3 regions of the Arthrobacter sp. AK01 genome follow, and region 2 is predicted to be linked to each of the others. Evidence: riboswitches for the same ligand, from Rfam matches in the RefSeq annotation. Region 2 holds a riboswitch; each other region holds the start of a gene.
The links. Region 2 has a riboswitch for cyclic di-AMP ahead of LN996_RS07995 (M23 family metallopeptidase). Riboswitches for the same ligand answer to the same signal wherever they lie in the genome.
Positions count from the first base shown of each region.

Region 1: linked by a shared signal. The riboswitch ahead of LN996_RS06440 (C40 family peptidase) and the one ahead of LN996_RS07995 (M23 family metallopeptidase) in region 2 are both predicted to bind cyclic di-AMP.
Region 3: linked by a shared signal. The riboswitch ahead of LN996_RS19975 (hypothetical protein) and the one ahead of LN996_RS07995 (M23 family metallopeptidase) in region 2 are both predicted to bind cyclic di-AMP.

Region 1 covers NZ_JAJOHP010000013.1:43,035-48,071, forward strand. Annotated here, with positions in the region: gene LN996_RS06420 (molybdopterin molybdotransferase MoeA) at 1-44, opposite strand, end outside; gene LN996_RS06425 (NTP transferase domain-containing protein) at 41-946, opposite strand; gene LN996_RS06430 (HNH endonuclease) at 989-1,489, opposite strand; gene LN996_RS06435 (NlpC/P60 family protein) at 1,707-2,480, opposite strand; gene LN996_RS06440 (C40 family peptidase) at 2,581-3,324, opposite strand; cyclic di-AMP (ydaO/yuaA leader) riboswitch at 3,329-3,510, opposite strand; gene LN996_RS06445 (M23 family metallopeptidase) at 3,636-4,466, opposite strand; cyclic di-AMP (ydaO/yuaA leader) riboswitch at 4,471-4,712, opposite strand; gene LN996_RS06450 (metal-dependent transcriptional regulator) at 4,898-5,037, opposite strand, start outside.
Region 2 covers NZ_JAJOHP010000017.1:20,829-25,865, forward strand. Annotated here, with positions in the region: gene LN996_RS07980 (cytochrome c biogenesis CcdA family protein) at 1-90, shown strand, start outside; gene LN996_RS07985 (TlpA disulfide reductase family protein) at 162-773, shown strand; gene LN996_RS07990 (vitamin K epoxide reductase family protein) at 814-1,491, shown strand; gene LN996_RS07995 (M23 family metallopeptidase) at 1,520-2,362, opposite strand; cyclic di-AMP (ydaO/yuaA leader) riboswitch at 2,366-2,540, opposite strand; gene LN996_RS08000 (SURF1 family protein) at 2,832-3,689, opposite strand; gene LN996_RS08005 (cytochrome c biogenesis protein ResB) at 3,679-5,037, opposite strand, start outside.
Region 3 covers NZ_JAJOHP010000075.1:9,009-14,045, reverse strand. Annotated here, with positions in the region: gene LN996_RS20000 (maleylpyruvate isomerase family mycothiol-dependent enzyme) at 1-439, shown strand, start outside; gene LN996_RS19995 (alpha/beta fold hydrolase) at 439-1,260, shown strand; gene LN996_RS19990 (DUF6480 family protein) at 1,341-1,613, shown strand; gene LN996_RS19985 (ATP-dependent DNA ligase) at 1,614-2,678, opposite strand; gene LN996_RS19980 (hypothetical protein) at 2,724-2,954, shown strand; cyclic di-AMP (ydaO/yuaA leader) riboswitch at 3,084-3,230, shown strand; gene LN996_RS19975 (hypothetical protein) at 3,233-4,546, shown strand; gene LN996_RS19970 (CdaR family transcriptional regulator) at 4,735-5,037, opposite strand, start outside.

The DNA.
Region 1 (5,037 bases), on a different contig from region 2:
CACGTGTGTGCCGCGTGATGGCCCTCGTTGGGGGCCTGGGTCATTCGGCGCCAGCCCCGGACTCCGAGTACTCTTGGGCAACTTTGCGGGCCAGGTCCAAGGCAGCGTTCATGGACGCGTCGTCGCTGGCCTGGCCAATGCCGCGGGCCATGCCGGCGGCGTATCCGGCGATGAACGTGGTCAAGGGTGCGGCGGGGCGCACCACTGAATGCGCAGCAACGCCAGCCACTGCCAGGACCTCGTTAACGTCCACTTCAACGCCTTCAAGCTCAAACGCCTGCAGCAATGTGCGGCACCATTCCTCGAGCGTCTCTTCCTGGCTCTTCACGTGCGCCTCCAACTCGTAGTCAATGCCCAAGGCCGCTGCGTCCTCCCACGTGTCCACGTCATCCGTAGAGCCTGCGGGGACGGCAACGTCCAGCACATTCAGCCTAGCAAGCAGCCGGAACACTGAAGAGTTCGTTAACCCGGAACCTTGCGAAGCTACGCCTACCTCCCGTTCCATGGCTGCGGTGCTGTAGGCGCCCAGCAGCGGTTGCTTCCGGCCGTCCGCGGAGACCGCCATGGCCCCCTCCACCCCGGGCTGTGAGGCAAGTGCTTCCCACAGGAGTGCAACGCCACGGGAGGCATGCGGCATATCGCAAGCCAGGACAAGCGTCCACGGAGCGCCCATGCCGTGGTTCTTCAACGCGGCCAAGCCCGCTGCAATCGCAGCGGCCGGACCCGCGTACGCCGGTTCCTCCCGCGCCCTCAGCACATTGTCCGCTAGCAGCACACCGCCGGATCCTGAAGCATCGGGCCCTACGACTACCACGGCTGCGGCACCCCGGACTGCCTGCAGGGCATGCGAAAGGAGCGACGCGCCGTCGTACGTCAGCGACGGCTTGGGCACGCCTCCGAGGCGGGTGGCCCTGCCTCCCGCCAAAATCACGGCGTTGAACTCCATCCGCCCAGATTACCCGGACGTCCGGAGGTCAGCAGAAATCGATCAGGCAGCGGATTCCGGCAACAGGAACGGGTCCCAGTCCGGCGCAGGTTTCTCGAGTTCTTTGATCTGCCACATGGTTCCCTGGGGCACGCCGGGCTTGAAACGGAGTTTCCAACCCATTTCGGCCAGCGTGTGGTCGCTCTTGGCGTTGTTGCATTTCAAGCACGCCGCAACCAGGTTTTCCCAGGAATCCGCGCCGCCCCTGGACTTGGGGTGGACGTGGTCTATGGTGTGGGCTGTTTTCCCGCAGTAGGCGCAGTGGTGACCGTCGCGGCGAAGGACCCCGCGGCGACTCACGGCAGTAATCCTGTTGTACCGGGGACGGATGTAGCGGTTGAGGAGGATCACGGATGGTCGTCCGAGAATCTCCTGTGGCCCGACGACAGGCTCGTCGCCTTCGGCCACAACGCTAGCTTTCCCAGTGAGCACAAGGACCAGCGCCCGGCGGAATGTTATTACCGCCAGCGGTTCATATCCAGCATTCAGAACGAGTGTGCGCATGCACGTACCTCTTCACGGCCGCACCCGTCAGGGGCACGAGGGCCGGCTGCCCTCTGCTTGTACGGGCTGTGGATCGACAACATAAGGGTAAGCACTTATATGCCGTATCCACGAATCTTTCTGCCGTTTCGCCTGCGGTGTCGGCAAGAGTTCATGCGCGGTTAAAGCAGAACACCCCGCCGGCCGGAGCCTGCGGGGTGTTCATGATGATGTGGGATCAGCCGTTGACGCGGATGAAAACCGGGCCGGAGCCGACGTTGACGCTGAACAGTGCCGTGGTGGATCCGTTCCATCCACCATGGACTGCCATGCCGTTGCCAACGTAGACGGCGATGTGGGCCTGTCCAGCCAAACCACCGTTGGCGTAGTAGGCGAGGTCGCCGGGCTGCGCTTCTGCTGCACTGACCGTGCGGCCCAGGGACAGGTAACCAGCGGGCCAGTCGTGGAAGTTGATGCCAACGGCGGCCAGGGAGTTGGTCACCAACATGGTGCAGTCCTGGGTGACGCCAAGCTGTGCGTAGGCGGCAGCAGCGATTGCTGCACCAAGGCCGCTGGCAGCTGCCGGAGCCTTTGCCGCCGGAGCCGCAGTGTTGACGGCGACCGTAGCGTTGCCGGACGTTGCTGTGCTCTCCGTGGCCGCCTTGGTTTCAACCTTGGCCGGAGCCTTCTTCACTACCGGAGCCGGAGCTTCCACCGTGGTGACCACGGGGCGCTCGTAGGAGATGGCAACCGTGGAGTCCGCAGCGATGGTCGCCTGAACTACCGACTGGACGTCAAGGGTGGACGTCGAGGTGGACTCGCGGTCCACCTTGGTCTCGGCAGCGTTGGCAGCAACACTACCGGTCAGGACCAGGCCTGAAGCTGCGGCAATGACTGCTGCCTGGCGGCCAACGCCACCGGCGTTGTCGCTGACGGCCTTGGCGATGACGGCAAGCGAGCTGGTCTTGGGGGCCTCAGCGCGATGCCGTGCAACTTTGTTTGCACTGGTCATGGTTTTCTCTTTTCATATCCGCATGCAGTTGGGGTACACGCGGCTAATCGGCGCGCCAGCACTTGGGGGGCATGCTGGCGAACCTCGAACCGGATTGTTTCTAGCGGAGGGTGAAGAAGGAGGACGTGCCGGTGGAGGCAGCCGAGTGCAGGAGCGTGCCCTGGCCCGGGTTCAAAGCGCTGATCATCATGCCGTTGCCAACGTAGATGCCTACGTGGGCTCCGCCGTTCTGCATGACCAGGTCACCGGGGGCCGGAGTACTGGTGGGCTTCATGGCCGTCCAGGCGTTGACGCGCGGGATGCTGATGCCAGCCTGTGCGTAGACCCACTGGGTGAAGCCGGAGCAGTCCCATCCGTTGGGCGTTGTGCCGCCCCAAACGTACGGGTGGCCAATGCCGGTGTAGGCGATGGCAGCGAGGCCGGAGGCCGCGGCGCTGGAAGCAGCGTCCTTGGCTTCGGACGACTTGGCGGTGACAGCACCTGCTGCGTCCTGCGTGCCGTTTGCAGTGGCCCGCTGGGTGGTCTGCGAAGCGCGCTGGATCTTGGGGGCTTCCTTGGTGGCCACAACGGGGCTTTCAAAGGAAACGGTAGCTGTGGGCTCCGCGGTGACGACGGCGGTGGCAACCATCTGCTGGGTGCTGGAGGCTTCCGACTTGGAAACGTCGGTGTCAGCTGCCTGTGCCGGCAAGCCGACGCTGAGGACGAGGCCTGATGCTGCTGCCAGAACGACGGCCTGGCGGCCAACGGTACCGGCATTCGATGAAACAGCCTTGGAAAGCGTGTTCAAGGGGTTCGTACGAACCGATTCGGCGCGGTGGCGCGCAGGGGTAGTGCGTGATGACACGTAGGTAGCCTCTCCCAATGCCTGCGAGGTGAGCTGTCGGATTCGGATGGGAGTCATCCGGCCGCGCTGCTTCAAGGAAGCTTTGCGACTTAACCCCAAGGCCTTCTTTCGAAGACCAGAAGTGGTTCCCCCGCCCCTGCCAGACGATTTATGCGAACGGACCTCGAGTGGTGGCAGAGCTAGGCAATCCACTCAAGTGCACCGGCCCCCTAAAAAGCCGATGCGCTTTGTACGGTACAACAGTTGAACGCGAATGTCACATTCAGGTCACGGGGTGTGTCACGAATGCGAGAGACAACCATCAACTGGCCTTAGAGCCAGCCCATGGGGTCGACAACTTCACCATTGACCTGGACCTCAAAGTGGAGGTGGCAGCCGGTGGAAGCGCCTGTGGTGCCGCTCAGTGCGACCGTATCGCCGCGGCTGACCGTCTGGCCCACCTTGACGGTGAAGGATGACAGGTGGTTGTACGTGGTTTCGAGGCCATTCCCGTGGTCTACCACCACGCGGTTGCCTCCGCCGTACTCGTGCCATCCAGCAAAGGTGACCTTGCCGCTGGCTGCCGCATGTACGGCGGTGCCGCACTGAGCCACGAAGTCCTGGCCGCGGTGGAAGTCGCCGGCGCCGCCCGTGAGGGGGCTGACGCGGTAGCCAAACGGGGAAGCTGTGGTCAGCGTGTCCAAGGGGCTGGCCATGGTGCCCGCCGACGAGGCCCGCTGGATGCTGCCCGCGGACTGCGCACTGAGCAGTTGCTTCAGCTTTCCGTCGGGGTCGGCTGCAGTGGCAACGGCAGCGCGGCTGAAGTCGATCTTGGCGGATGCGGCTGCGGAAACCTCGGGCTGGCTGCCACCGGTGACGGCAAGGGCCGACTCGGTTTGGCCTGATTCCGAGGTGGCCATGACGGGGCTCGTGGCCGGCAGACCGACAGTCAGGGCGAGTCCGGTGGCGGCAAGCGCAACTCCGGCCTTCTGCCCGACGCCACTGGCTGCGGCAAAGTCGGCTACCTGGCGCAACGGGCTCTTACGGCGACGCACCTGGCGCTCGGTGTCGCGTGGCCGGATCTCCGATACGACGCGGGCTGGCCGCAGCTCAGCAGCGGGGCCGGACGCGCGGCGGCGGCCCCTGACGTTCTGCGTTGTCAAACTCTGTTCCTCTCTAAAAAGCCTGCGAAGTTAGCTGTCGGATTCGGGTCAGAGAGTTCAAAGACCCGGTCCGCACGAGGCGCTCACGGCACACAGGTATCCAAGGAAGGACTTGCGTCAGTGGGCACTTCTGCTGCGGACTTCACCCCAAGGCTGCTTCTTTAGACAGCCGCTTGTGGTTCCCCCGCCTCTGCCAGTGGTGGATGACACACCTGTTCCGCTGGCAGAGCTCGGCTCCGGAACAGGTAACGCTTTGGTATCAGCGCTAGTAGATAACTATAGGGGATTAAGCCCCGCAGTAATAAATTCGTTATCAACAGAAACGCACGTGGCGCGGCAGGCCCTTATCATCAATCCTGAAAAACCGCAGGTCACACGCGCGCCAAAGCCGCGAAAGTGAGATATGACACGGGTTGGGTACAGGCCAGCCCTCAGCTGACGGATACGAAGACGTGTGCCGCAACTTCCGGCGGAAGCTCCAGCGCGCCCTCGATGCCGGGAACCCGGACGGAGATGTACTCGCCGACGCGCGCCAGCGAGACTGTTGCGCCTGGACGGATTCCACCTTCGT
Region 2 (5,037 bases):
CTCCTGGGCATCCTGATGGTTACCGGGGTCTGGGTGCAATGGATCTACCAGCTGCAGAACCTGGCAGGGACGTTCCTGATGCCCGTCTAGCTGTACTGCCCGGGCAGTACATCTAGCCACCGCAACCCCGCACACAGACACAACAAGCAAGGACTGAGAGCATGATCAACCAACCAGAACCGCTGCGGCGCCCCGGCCGCCGCACCATCCTGGGCATGGGCGCGGCAGTACTTGCCCTCGCCGGCTGTGCAGCCCCGGACGATCTGGCCCAGCAGGCCAAGGCCGGAGACGACAAAAACTACATCGCCGGCGACGGGTCGGTCAACGAATACCCGCCCGCCTCACGCGGTGCCCGGGTGTCTCTGGAGGGCCGGCTGTTCAGTGGGGAGAAGGTTGCTGCCCGGGACTGGGCGGGCAAGGTCGTGGTCCTCAATTTCTGGTACGCGGCCTGCGCTCCGTGCCGGGCGGAGGCCCCGGACTTGGCCGCCCTGCATACCGAATTCAAAGACCAAGGCGTCTTGTTCTACGGCGTCAACGTCCGCGACGACGCCGCGACGGCCGAAGCCTTCGAACGGACCTTCAAGGTCGACTACCCCAGCTTCGATGACAGCGACGGCGGCATCCTCCTCGCCATGACCGAGTACGTCCCGCCCCGTGCAGTGCCCACCACCCTGGTCCTGGACACTGAAGGGCGCGTCAGTGCCCGGATCCTGGGGATCTCGCAAAAAGGAACCTTGAAGGCACTGATCACTACCGCAGCTGCGGGATCATGAATACCAAGCCCGCCACCAGACCACCTAAAGGACTTCTGCCATGACCAGCACCGCGAAATCCGCCGCGAACGTGACCACCTCAGACCCTGGCGCTGCCTCAGTCGCAGCCCAGCTTGGGCCGGATATTCCCCGCATGACCCGCGACAAGCCCTTTGGCTGGCTCCTGGTCATCACCGGCGTCATCGGCTGGCTCGCCTCCGGCGCCCTGGTCCTGGAGAAACTCGAGGTACTCAAAGACCCAGGCTACAAAACCGTCTGCGACGTCAATCCCTGGATTTCCTGCGGCCAGGTCATGCAGACCTGGCAGAGTTCCGTTTTCGGATTCCCCAACATGTTCATCGGGATCGTGGCGTTCGCCGTCATCATCACCACGGGCATGGCGCTGCTTTCCGGGGCAACTTTCGCCCGCTGGTACTGGGCCGGGCTGCAGGCCGGTGTCACGCTGGGGTTTGCCTTCGTCGTGTGGCTATGGTCCCAGGCCCTGTACTCGATCCACATCCTCTGCCCCTTCTGCATGATTGTCTGGGCGGCAATGATTCCCCTGTTCGTCTGGGTCACGGCCCGGAACATCACCCATGGAGTCATCAAAGTACCCGCCGGCGCGGCCCGCGTTGTCGGCGAATTTGGCTGGATCATTACCGCGCTGCTCTACGTGGCTGTTACCGCAACCATCTTCTTCGCCTTCAGCCACGTCTTCCTGGGCACATCAGGACTCTGACCCTGACAACCAAGGCGATGGGCGAGGCTTACATCCATCCCTGCGGGTTCACGGTCTGCCCGTTCAGGAGTACCTCGAAGTGCAGGTGGCATCCGGTGGAGTTGCCGGTGGTTCCGGCCGCGGCCAGCCGCTGGCCGGCGGTTACGGTCGCGCCCACGGAAGTTTCGATGGCGGCGAGGTGGTTGTAGGTGCTCTTCAGGCCGTTGCCGTGGTCCACCACAATCCTGTTCCCGCCACCGTAGGGGGACCATCCGGCCTCCACGACGGTCCCGGCTCCGGCGGCGAACACCGCTACCTGGCAGGCTGCCACGAGGTCCAGGCCGGTGTGCAGCTCCCCGGTGCCCGAGATCGGGCTGGTGCGGATACCGAACGGAGAAGTGACCGACATGCTGGCCAGCGGCGCCCCCAACCGGGCCGCGGCCGCGGCCGGGGAGGCCGCCGGGGTCGCGGGGGGGGCGGGGGCGGCGGCGGGGGGCGGCGGCGCGGCCGCGCCGGCAGCAGCTATGGGGGTCTTGGCCGGTACCGGCAACGGTGCCTGCTGTGTGGTGACAGCCGGGCGTTCATAACTGATGGAAGCCCCCACGGGGGCTTGGACGGGCGCGCCGGCAGCTGCCGTCCCCGATGCCTGCACCGCGAGGGCTGTGCTGGTGGGGGCCGGCCCGGCATGGGCGGCAGTGAGCGCTGCGGTCAACAGCGCGGCGACGCTCAGCGTAGCGGCGGCCGTGACCTGTTTGCGCCGGCTCCCCCGCGCTTCTGCCTCTGGCAGGGGCCGGTGACGGCCGGTAGTGGGGGATTTCATCGAGACGGCCGTGCGGGGCGCGAATCCGGAGGTTGGTTTTCGGCGGCGGCCATGGGGGGGTACAGAAGGCAAGGGGGATCCTTTCGGTTCGCCTGCGAAGTTAGCTGTCGGGTTCGGGCCAAGGAAAAATGCCCGGCCGTGCCCGGCGGCTTTCAGGCCACCGACATCACGGCTTCACCCCAAGGCAGGCTTGCTGCCGATTCTGGGTCCTCCACCCCCGCCGTCAAAAAGGGATAGTCGTTTGATGCCCCCGGCGGGGTCCAGCGCGGGGCATCAAGGGTCTCAATACAGAAAAACCTGAATTAATAGTAGCTGCAAAGCATCATCGTTACAATTTCGTGACTTAGGGGTTGTCGGCCTCGGTCAGGGACGCCCGGCTCGGTGCTGTTCTGAGACGCTTGACCGTATCTTCAGATTTGCAGCTAAGGGGTCAACGATCCCGGCCATGGGATCGTTCCCGGCACACCGGGTGATCTCCGCCTGGCCGGGGATGCCCTAGCCGTTCCGGGGCACCCTCTCCCGTCGGGCCTGCCGTGCCTGGTCAGAGTCCCATCGAGTCCAGCAGGGCGTCTTCTTCCTCGACGCGGGAGCGTTTGCGCGGGGCGGGAGCACGGGGTTGCTGGGCGGTGCTTGCGGTCTCCGCGGATTCGTCGGGCATGTCCCGTTCCTCACGGTGCATGCGGGCCTGCTGCCGTGCCATGTACCCGAAACCCACGAAGGCCAAGACGCCGAAGGTGATCCACTGCAGGGCGTAGGACAGGTTCGAGCCTTCCTTGACGGCCGGCGGGGCGAGTGGTTGCGGGACTGTGGCAGGCTGCGGGGACTCCGAGGCCATGACCCCGTAGCTGCCTGCCAGCAACGGGTACCCCAGCTGGCTCGCGTAATAGGACAGGTCGATGCTGGCCAACTGGCCCTCGGGTGCGTCACGACCCAGATCGGGCTCGGAGGGTTTGATCCGTACGACCGCCGAGACTTCTCCCGCTGGTGGTGCGGGCACGGCATCGGGGTACCCGGGCCGGGTGTTGCCGATCGGCAGCCAGCCCCGGTTGACTGCGATCGTTTCACCGGAAGCAAGCCGGAGCGGCACCACTACCTCGTATCCGGCAACGGAATTGTTGGGTCGGTTCCTGATGATTCTCTGGTCCTCGGCAAGGTACCGCCCTGACACTACAACCGTTCTCCACTTCGCGTCGGGGTCGGCGACGTCAAAGGAGGCGCGGGCATCCTGGAACGGCACCGGGGTTCTGTCGTAGTTCTGCTGGACCCTGCGGATTTCGGTCACGGTCTGATTCCGGCGCTCCATCTGCCAGTTCCCCAGCCCAATGCATGCCGCGGCGAATAATGCGGCCAGCAGCAGCCAACCCGCCCAACGCCAGGACAGAAGGAACCTATACGCCATCCTGTTCCTCCTGGAGCTGCCATTGCCGTGCCAACAGTGCGCGGATCGCCGTCGCCTCGGCGGCTAGGCGGTGGTCTTCTCCGCGGGCCAGAAGGCCGTATTCGACCATCGTCCTGCCGTCCACGTGGGTGCCGGCGCGGACCCATACCCGGCGCCGGTTCACATACAGGGAGACCATGAGCCCTGCCACGGCCAGCAGCGAAAATACCAGCACCCAGCCCTGGGCGGGGGTACTGCGTACATCCACCCCGATGTAGCGTTTAAGCCCGTCGAAGCTGATGCTTCCCTTGCCTTCGGGCAGCGTGTACGTTGCACCGGGTTGAAGCGTGATGCCGCCGGCGGGAAGGTCCCTGCCGTTGAGTTGGGTCAGCTTGGCCACGTCCAGGACGTACACGTTTTGCGGCGCTCCGGTGTCCAGCCCGAGGTCCCCGTAGTACGAGTTCAGGCTCAGCTGCGGGTTCAGGGGATCGGGGTCGAAGCTGTAGGACACGCCCTGGTCGTTCTTGATGGCCGAGGGCAGGAAGAACCCGACAAAGCCCAGCTGGGATGGTGCGGCGTCCGGGACCTTGAGGACCACCGAAGAGGTGTAGACCCCGTCGTTGGGGATGGACACCACGGGACCGCTGAAGGCGGTTTTCCCGGTGCCGTCCTTGACGGTGACGACCGGGGCGTAGCCGTTGCCGACCAAGAACACCCCGGTTTCACCGAAATAGACTGGTTCGTTGACTTTCAGGGTCTGTTCCCGTGCCGGGGACTCCGCTCCGTCCTTGGTGCTCAGCTCGGCGGTGAAGTCGATCGGCTGGCCGAACTGCTGGCGTGATTCCCTGTCGAAACGGACCTCGAAGCTCTCCAAAGTGACGGCGAAAGGATCCAGCCAGGCGGTGTTGAAGTTGATTCCCGGGGTGAAGGCATCGTAGCTGACCAGGGTATTGACGAAAGTGCCGCCTTCGATGAGGATCTTCTGTCCCCGATAGCCGAACATCCCGCCGATGGCCACACACACCAGCACCCCGATCAGCGAGGTGTGGAACACCAGGTTGCCGGCCTCCTTCAAAAACCCACGCTCGGCACCCAGAGAGGGACGCAGCCCATCCCGGTCCCTGACCTCGACCCGGTAGCCGCGCTTCCTCAGCACGTCCGCGGCGTCCGCTATCGCGGCGGCCGCGGTGATCCCGTCCCCAGCGGGCAGGATCAAGGTGCCATACTCGGGCAGCCGGGAGAGCCGTTTTGGGGTACGTGGCGGCTGGGAGCGCAAGGCTTTGTAGTGGGTGCGGGCCCTGGGAACGACACAGCCGATCAGGGAGATGAAGAGCAGGATGTAGATGGCTGAGAACCACACGGAGGAGTA
Region 3 (5,037 bases), on a different contig from region 2:
CCGGATGGATTTTGACCGCGACAACGCCGTGGGTGTGGAGCGCGAAAAGACCGGGGACCCCGCTCAGACCCTGGTCCAGTTGGAGGCCGTACTCTCCCGGACATCCGGTCCACCGGCCGGGCTGGCCACCAGGCTGGTTGAGGCGTTCGTCCACGGCGAGGACATCCGCCGGCCGCTGGGCTTGCACCGCGAATATCCGGCCGCCCACGTCGCCACTGCCATTGACTACCAAATGCGGACCACCACCAAGATGGGTGGCGGCAAGGAGATCGCAGCCGGCTGGCGCTGGGTCGCCACTGACACCCGCTTCGAGTACGGTGACGGTCCCACCGTTGAAGGTCCCGCGATCGCGCTGCTGCTGGCGGTGTCCGGTCGACCGGTAGCGGAGAGCGAATTGAGCGGCCCTGGCGCTCCGGCGTTCCTGCAGCGGCAGCCCTGATGACAACGCGGGGGAAGCCGGCACCGCTGCTGTCTGCCGACGTCGAGGTTTTGGGACTGAAGGGGCGGATCCTCTGGACCGAGGGCACGCCTTCGCCTGGGCCTGGCTCCGAGTCGGGGTCTGAGGTGGGCGCCGAACCCGCGTACATCCTGATCCACGGCATCGGAGTCTCACACCGCTACTTGGCCCGGCTGCATGCCGTACTCGCCGCGGGCGCACCCACGTATTCCCTGGACCTCCCCGGTTTTGCCGGGACACCCAAGCCCGACCGGCAGCTCTCCGTGGAGGATTACGGTGCCTTCATCGCAGCGGCGCTCGCGTCCCATGGCATCGGTTCCTACGTGCTGGTGGGCCATTCCATGGGCGTGCAATTCACCATCGAAGCGGCCTTGCATGCGCCGGAATGCGCCCGGCAACTGGTGTTAATGGGACCGGTGGTTGATTCGCGCCACAAGAACGTGGGGCGCCAGTCCTTGGCTCTTATCCTCGACGGGCTGCTCCGTGAGAGCCCCTCGTCAAACTGGATCGTCATTTCCGACTACTTCCGCTCCGGACCGCGTTGGTACCTCACCGAGTTGCCGGTAATGATGAAGTACCCCACGGAGAAACGCCTGGCTTCGATCAGGGTTCCGGTGCTGGTGTTGCGTGGAAGCCGCGACAACGTGGCAGGTCCTGAGTGGTCGCTTCGGCTGTCGCGGGCGGTTGCAGAGGGTCGCTTGGTGGAAATTCCCGGCGTCGGACACGTGGCTCAGCACATGCGCCCGAAGGCCGTGGCGGATGCCATCCGGAGCTTCGTTACTGCGACGACACTCCACGGCTAGGTGCCCTTGTTGGCTCAGCCCGTCCCGGATAGGCTGGCGGAGCAAGCGTATTAGTAAGTTTGCTTACGAAAGGGCTGATCGTGACCAGTAAAGACCCCCAGGACGAGCAGGGCTTCGGCGTGACCGGCGCTACGGGGCCCTACGGTGCCGCAACAACCCCCGCGGCCCGGAACGACCATGTGAACGCCGATCCGGAATTGCGCCAGGACGAAGACAATGACCCGGCAGCCTCCGCCAACCCCGATCCGCTGGACGGAAATCTCACGGGACTCGAGCCCGGCGGCGGAGTACCCCCAGGGGAAACCCCGCCCGCCGAGGGCAGCATGAGCAGCGACCAAGGGCACGAGGAGTAACTACGGCAGCCTCAGGATCTCACCGAGGTCGTACTCCGCCGGCTCCTCCAGCTGCGAATATGTGCAGCTTTCCGGGGTTCGGTCCGGCCGCCACCGCCGGAACTGCGTGGTGTGGCGGAAGCGGTCGCCCTCCATGTAGTCGTAGGCCACCTCGATCACCAGTTCGGGGCGCAGCGGCACGAACGAGAAGTCCTTGCCCCCGCTCCACCGGCTCTGGGCACCAGGCATCCGGGAACCCGCGACCCCTTCGCCCTGGCTGGCCCACTCGCCCCAAGGGTGCTCGCTGAGTTCAACCTGGTAGGGCTCAAGCTCGGCCACCAGGCTTTCCCGCTTGGCCATGGGGAATGAGGCCACCACCCCCACGTGCTGGAGGCGTCCGGCGTCGTTATAAAGGCCCAACAGCATGGACCCCACAACTTTCGCCGTCTTGTGCCAGCGGAATCCGGCCACCACGCAGTCCGCCGTCCGCTCGTGCTTGGTCTTGAACATCACGCGCTTGTTGGGTTGATAGGTCCCATCCAGCGGCTTGGACAGCACACCGTCCAAGCCTGCGCCCTCGAGCTGCACGAACCACTCCTGCGCCCGCTCAAGGTCCGTCACCGCGGGCGTCACGTAGACGGGAGGCTCAGCCTTGGCGAGCGCGCGTTCAAGGATGGCGCGGCGCTCAGAGAACGGCCTGCCCATCAGGTCCTCACCGCCCAGGGCCAGGATGTCGAAGGCGATCATGGATGATGGGGTCTTCTCAGCGAGCATCCGGACCCGGCTGTCCGCGGGATGGATCCGCTGCTGAAGCACCTCGAATTCGAGCCTGTTGCCCTGGATCAGGACAATCTCGCCGTCGATCACGCATTTGTCCGGGAGGTTCTTCCGCAGCGCGTCCACCAGCTCCGGGAAGTACCTGGTCATGGGTTTCTCGTTGCGGCTGCCCAGGATGACCTCGTTCCCATCCTTGAAGACGATGGTCCTGAAGCCGTCCCACTTGGGCTCATAGTGCCCAACATCGGGGATGGCCGGAACGGACTTGGCGAGCATGGGCGAGACGGGCGGCATCACTGGCAGGTCCATAGACAATGTCTACCTGCCGGTGCACGCCGAAGCTAGTCTTGTGCCATGGATATCTTGGCCGTGTTGGCCGCAGTACTCGGAGTTCCCGCGCTCCTCGCCGGCCTCTGGTACTGGACCTCGCGGCAGTCCAAGCGCGGAGTCAGGCGTGCGGCGGCGGGCGGGATGCTGGGCATCGCCGACGAGATCTTCCGCCCTGAGACTCATCAGGCACATCAAATCCAGAAGATCCAGCACGAGCTCCCGGCTCCAGCGCCGGCCCCGAAGCCTAAGCGCTAGAGGCCTCTCAATGGGGGAGGCCTACCGCCCGTTACATTAATGTGACTTTACTTTCCGGCTCATGTACCGTCGTAGGGCGACCCTTATCTCCGCTGGGCCGCTTCCGGATTGACGCCGAGCTCTGCCGCAATCCGGGATCCGCCAGACCCGCGGCAGAGGCGGGGGACCCAAAAGTTCCCGGACTTGATTCAAGTCCTTGGGGTGAAGCCGCCTTGTGCGGCCGGACGGCCTCGTCCGAACCCGACAGCTAACCTCGAAGGCGTTGAGAGGCAACCACCATGTCCCCAACCATGGATCAGCCGCGCCGCGCCCAGACTGAGCGCGAGCGCACCAAGCCAACCGGACGCCGTCGGGCCCAACCCAGCGGATCCCCCATCAGCGCGCCTGCAGACTCCGTCGCGGCGCCCGAAACTACAAGCACGACGCCGGAAGCCGCCACCGCGGCCGACCCCACCGTCGCAACGCCCACCACCCGCGCAGCCGTACGCGCGGCCGAGCGGGAGCAGGCAACCCAGGCTGTGATCGCTCCTGCAGAGCCCGCAACTGGGGAATCATCCCGGCCCGGGCCTGTTGAGGCGGCAACTGCAGCCATTCCGGTCGTTCAAGCTGAGACTCCGGCATCCACCACGCCGGGGCCTCCCACCGCGGCCATCCCGATCGTTAATCCCACAAGCCCTCAGCCAGGCTCGTCGGAACCAGCCACGGCAGCCATCCCCGTGGTGGCAGCCCGCGATGAATCCGCGACCACATCCGCGGCTCCGGCCCCTGTGTCGCCGCGAGGCAAGTCCCCGGCCCAGGTCGCCGCGGCCGCAACGGCGTCGGCGTCACTCGCCGGCCGCAAGGATGTTCGCAAGCAGGCAGCGTCAGCCGCTGCCGCCAAATCCAGCTTTGGTGGCTCCTCCTTTGGCCGGGAACCCCACACGGTTTTGCGGAAAGCTGCGTCGGTCAAGCACATGAGCCAGCGCATGGCCGTGGTGGCAGGTGCCCTCGGCCTGGTCCTGACGGCCGGAACCTTGGGGCAGGCTCTCGAGCTGCCCTTCTTCGGCCAGGAAACGCCAGCCCAGGAAGCCAGCGGTAGCGGCACCGATCGAAACTCGGGCTCGGCAACCCCCGCGCCCAGCGCTTCGTACTCCACCGCCTCATCGCCTTCTGCATCAGCGGCGGCGACATCGGAAGCCGGTCAGCCGGCCACGGTTCCGGAGGCACCCGCCGCCGTTTCGCCGTCGTCGATTCCTACCCCGAAGATTTCACTGGCTGATCCGGTGTGGGTCCCGTCCCCTGTGCCTGCGACCATCGCCGCTGCGCCTGGTACCACCAGCCCGGCACCGGCTCAGCCAGCTCCGGCTCCTGGCGACGTGCCCTCGGACACGATCACCACGCCGCCCACGACACCGTCTCCGACACCCACGACGACGCCGACTGTCACTCCGACGCCGACTCCCACTCCCACTCCCACTCCCACTCCCACGGAAACGTCCACGCAGACGTCCAAGCCCCGGCCCACCGGCAAGCCCGTTGCGTCTACGACACCGCAGGCCTCCGGGACGGCTCTTGAAGAGATCCTCGACGCCGCAAAGGAAGCCCTCAAGTGAGCACCCGCCTGCCGCGCACCAGCACGCATGCGGGCTGGCACAGCCGGTACTGCAGCAGCAGCCGGACGGCCACCTTCCGTCGTCGATTGGGGCGCTGGAGCTGCCAGCGGTTGAAACGGTCCTAAAGCGAACCCTGCGAATGAGGCAGGCACCCACGACGGGTGCCTGCCTCATTCGTCCATCCACCCTCAAATCCGAGGCCGCCCCGCCCATCGCCGCGCTTTCAAGGCAGCATGCAACTCGAGCCGGATTGCGCCGCTCAAGGGATCAGCGCCGATGAGCTGGCGGATCCTGCCGAGCCTGTTGTAGATGCTGCTTCTGTGGAGGTGGAGTTTGGCCGCCACATCCTGAACTGAACCGTCGCTGTCATAGAGAAGCTCCAGGACGGGCAACAGTTCGCCGTTCTTGTCCTGGTCCTCCAAGGACCGGAAGTGCACAGACCCGGTGTCATCCCAGCCCCCTGGTGCCAGCAGTCGGTCGAAGAGCTGGTA